DNA from 2 places in the Priestia sp. 179-F W1.4 NHS genome. Region 1 is predicted to be linked to the other one. Evidence: riboswitches for the same ligand, from Rfam matches in the RefSeq annotation. Region 1 holds a riboswitch; the other holds the start of a gene.
What was found. Region 1 has a riboswitch for S-adenosylmethionine ahead of ACH0CI_RS17250 (Na+/H+ antiporter NhaC family protein). Riboswitches for the same ligand answer to the same signal wherever they lie in the genome.
Positions count from the first base shown of each region.

Region 1 (2,403 bases):
AAAATGAGACACTTTGGAAGGAGCTAGATGAAAAAAAGCCGACTGATTTTTTCAAACAGTAAAAAACCCTTAAAAAGAATGTTCTTTTTAAGGGTTTGATATTACGCAGCTTCTTTAGATGATTTTGATTTTTTATTTAAACGAGGAAAGCCAATTACAATCGCAATGATCCCGCAAACCGCTGTTAACATTGGATAGAATGTAAATGGAATAATCTCAACCGGTGAAACTTTAGCAAATCCTGCTGCGAGAAGCATTTGTGCACCGTAAGGGATAAGCCCTTGAACGCTGCATGAAAACAAGTCGAGCAGACTGGCTGATTTACGATTATCAATTGAATACTTATCAGAGATTTCTTTCGCTAACGGACCTGCTGTAATAATTGAAATCGTGTTATTAGCCGTGGCTAAATTGGTTAAACTTACTAATCCGGCGATACTGAATTCTCCGCCTTTTTTTGTTTGAATGCGTCGTGTTAATAGGTTCAATAAGAACTGAATACCGCCGTTATAGCGAATGAGTTCAACCATTCCGCCAATTAAAAGAGATAAAATAATTAATTCCGACATTCCGCCAATACCTTCTGTCACAGTTTTAGCAAGAGAAGAAAGCGTGTAGCTTCCGTCAGCTAATCCAATCACGCCGGCTAATACAATTCCTCCGGTTAAAATGCTTAATACGTTTGCACCAAATATGGCAGCAACGAGTACGCCGACATAAGGCAAGATTTTAAACCAGCTAAAATCTTTAATTTCTACTGATGACGTATTGCCTAGCGTCATTACAAGTAATAAAATCACTGTAACAATCGCTGCAGGAAGGACAATAAAAAAGTTTACTTTTAATTTATCTGACATATTTGTTTTTTGCGTACGAACTGCCGCAATGGTCGTATCAGAGATTACGGATAAATTATCTCCAAACATTGCACCACCAACAACAGCTGCAATTGCCAATGTAATGGATACATGCGCCTGCTCACTGATTCCTACAGCGATAGGCCCTAACGCAGCGATCGTTCCCATTGACGTTCCCATCGAAATTGAAATGAATGCGCCAATAACAAAGATTCCGACTACCACTAAGCTTTGCGGAAGCACAGACAGAGCTAAGTTTACCGTTGAATCAACAGCTCCCATGCCTTTAGCGACTTCTGAAAAAGCACCTGCTAAAATAAAAATAAGTACCATAATAATGATATCAGGATGCCCTGCTCCTTTAGCAAAACGCTCCACTTTTACATTAAGTGAATCTTTACGATTCATAGCCAGCGCCACAATGGCTGCAATAATAATGGCTACTAATACAGGAAGCTTATAAAAATCTCCCGTTATAATTCCTGATCCGACAAACAGGACTAAAAAGACGCCCAGCGGTAACAGCGCCCAGCCGTTTCCTTTTTGTTGTTCCATTCTTAACACCTCTTGTTTACGTAATAAAAAAAGACCTCTTCTTATTGATAAGAAGAGGTCTCTTATTTGTATCATAAGATTACCCTTCTCATCTTCCAAACGAAACATCGTCTGCTGGATTTGGCACCGCACTGCGTACAGCCAGTTGCCGAGACATCATAGGGCCAGTCCCTCCGTCTCTCTTGATAAGAAGTTTATAGTTGTTTTAAAAATAGTCTTTCACTACTGTAATCTCTTTTTATTTAATTGTCAAATGCTATTTTAGAAAAATATATAGTGCGAAAATTCTCACATCAATTAGCTACGTCTCGTTTTAAAAACGCTGCCCAAGCTACGCCCATAAAGAAGACAAAATGGGCAACTAAGATGAAAATGGAAAATGGAATCGTCATGCCGTCAAACAGCGGCTTCATTCCGTCCATATACTGCACAAAGTTCGTGTTGGCAAATAATAAAAATTTCCCCCACCATAAACCTAGCTCTGATACCAGTCCTGTTACAGCTTTCGCGCCGATACTTACGACAATAGCTAGACTGGAAGCAAGCGCGCTGTTTCTAAATAAAGACGACAGCATGAATGCGAACGTCATCATCATAAACGTTTCCATATACGCGCTGTCATACGTAAGCGTAATGTTTTTAAGCAGCTGCGCATCTCCTTCTAGACTGGCAAATCCAAAGAACAATGCTCCCCATACAAACGAAAAAAGCAAATAGCTCAGCAAGTAATACAAGCTAATTAAAACGAGCGTTATGTACTTGGACGTTAAAATCGTTGAACGTCTAGCAGGGCGAATTAAAAGAAGCTTAATGGTACCCGCTTCAAACTCTTTTGCAACCATTGATCCTCCAACAGCAAGCGCGAAAAATTGAACGAGGATCAGCATGCCTGCACTAAATGACAGGAAATTCAATATGTTGTCTTCCGTTCCTGCGCTGTTTGCTACTTTCTTCATTAAAAGAGCCATACAAAGAGTTAAGATGCCGATTG
Region 1 covers NZ_JBIQFF010000003.1:397,134-399,536, reverse strand. The annotation lists gene ACH0CI_RS17255 (hypothetical protein) at 1-62, shown strand, start outside; gene ACH0CI_RS17250 (Na+/H+ antiporter NhaC family protein) at 102-1,412, opposite strand; SAM riboswitch class I at 1,498-1,604, opposite strand; gene ACH0CI_RS17245 (ABC transporter permease) at 1,706-2,403, opposite strand, start outside.

Region 2 (2,403 bases), on a different contig from region 1:
ATAGGGTAGAGGCTTCCATCAAGAGCAAACGAAATCTTACCTGTTTCTTCAGATACAACTAAAATTAATGCATCCGATTTTTCCGACATTCCAATTGCTGCACGGTGACGTGTTCCCAACTTTTTGTTCGTTGAAATAATAGACGAGAGAGGTAAAACATTAGCAGCTGAAATAAGCTGATTATTTCTAATTAGGACGGCTCCGTCATGTAAGGGTGTCCCTGGATAGAACAGTGTCTCAACTAGCGTAGCGCTGACAGGAGCTTGAATAGGCATTCCTTTTTGAATAAGAGGATCAACATTTTGTTCCCGTTCAATGACAATTAAAGCGCCGTGACGTTTCTCAGAGAGGTTATGAATAGCTAGGGACAGAGCAGCGTATTCAAATGTATAAGGCGATAAGTAATGACGCAAGTAATAAGAGGCGGCCGTAGCTTGAACATCTTGAAATAACCTTCTCATCTCCTCAAAATCACATAAAATACAATGATCACTCGTGTCTAAATGTTTAATTAAATTAGAGGCTTCAGTTGAAATCTGCTGTAAATATGTTCGCACATTATTTTTAATTGTATCGTCTAATTGAAAGGGTTGTCTCTCCATCTTATATAGCTCCTATCTGTCAGTCAGTGTTATCTGTAATGTGTGCTAATGTGGGTGAATTATCCGTAAAGCTCATAAATCCGTTATTAATTTTATAGAGAGATTTTGTATTTTATTTAGCAAGAGAACATAAAAAGTCGGGGGAAAAAGAAAGCGCTTTATAAACTGATATATTCACATTTGGATTAAATTTACATATGTTGTTTTAAATAAAAGTATAGATATTTCTGTGAATTTAAAGTATAGTTTTCTTATCGGATATATAATTTTTAATGTTGACAAATATTCTAAATATGCTAAAATTTTTAAAAAATGCTTATCAAGAGTGGTGGAGGGATCTGGCCCGCTGAACCCCGGCAACCTGCTTAGCAAGGTGCTAATTCCAGCAAAGTGTGTATCATTTTGAAAGATAAGGTGAAAATTATTGCCTACCCAGTCTTTCAATACGGAAGACTTTTTATTTTGATATAGCGCAAGAGATATTTTGAGGAGGGACAACGATGACTGTAAACCCCGACTTAAAACAAACCTTTGAACACGCCGAAGCAAAGTAAGAATTAAATAGTTTCGCTGACTAGACACACTAGAGGCGGTTTTATCCAATTCTAGTGGGTAAAACCGTCTTTTTTTATTGGATAACGCGGATAACTGAGAATTGGAGTGGAGAAAATGGCAGACTTATATACGTACGAAAACTGGAGCGATACATTTCCAGAGTTCGACAGTAAAGATGAAACAAAAGGAGCCCTTTCAGCATTGCAGTGGGCGTATGATACCTACGGAGATTCAATTATTTATGCGTCAAGCTTTGGGATCGAAGGAATCGTGTTAATTGATTTAATTTCAAAAGTGAAAAAAGATGCTGAAATTGTCTTTTTAGATACAGGGGTTCATTTTAAAGAAACATATGAAGTGATTGATGCAATTAAAGAACGCTTCCCTGATTTACGTATTCATATGAAAAAGCCGGATTTAACTCTTGCAGAACAAGCTGAAAAACATGGAGATGAGCTTTGGAAGAGTCAGCCTAACCTATGCTGTCAAATTCGAAAAATCATTCCGCTAAGAGAATCCCTTGCTCCTTATGATGCGTGGATTTCTGGTTTGAGACGCGAGCAGTCTGAGTCTCGTGCCAACACGAATTATTTTAATAAAGATGAGAAATTCAAGAAGGTGAAAGTTTGTCCGTTAATTCATTGGTCATGGAAAGAAATTTGGCGTTATGTGTATAAGCATGATTTGCCATACAACAAACTTCATGATCAAGGCTACCCAAGTATCGGCTGTGAGCCCTGTACCGCACCTGCCTATAATGTAGACGATTTACGTTCAGGAAGATGGGCAGGTACACAAAAAGTGGAGTGCGGATTACACGAATCTTAAATACGAAAGAGCTGAATAAATGATGCTTTTATATGTTGCCTTTATCATTGCGCTTTTTTTTGCAATGAATATTGGGGCAAGCGGTGCAGCAGCTGCTATGGGCGTTTCATACGGCTCCGGTGCAATTAAAAAGCGAAGAGTGGCCCTGTTCATCTGTGCTGTAGGAATTGTGCTCGGAGCTGTTACCGGAGGCGGTGAGGTGGTAAAAACCATCAGTTCAGGTATCATACCTGAAAAACTGCTGTCAGTAGAATTAGTTATTATCATTCTGGCTGCTGCAACGCTGTCACTCTTTTTCGCGAATTTGATTGGTATCCCTTTATCAACAAGTGAAGTAACAGTTGGCTCAGTTGTTGGAGTAGGGGTAGCTTATCAATCTCTGTATGTAGAAAAACTTTTAATTGTCATGTCTTTTTGG
Region 2 covers NZ_JBIQFF010000004.1:360,509-362,911, forward strand. The annotation lists gene cdaS (sporulation-specific diadenylate cyclase CdaS) at 1-602, opposite strand, end outside; SAM riboswitch class I at 916-1,018, shown strand; gene ACH0CI_RS20405 (phosphoadenylyl-sulfate reductase) at 1,272-1,985, shown strand; gene ACH0CI_RS20410 (sulfate permease) at 2,005-2,403, shown strand, end outside.
Region 2: another riboswitch for S-adenosylmethionine. It lies ahead of ACH0CI_RS20405 (phosphoadenylyl-sulfate reductase); the one in region 1 lies ahead of ACH0CI_RS17250 (Na+/H+ antiporter NhaC family protein).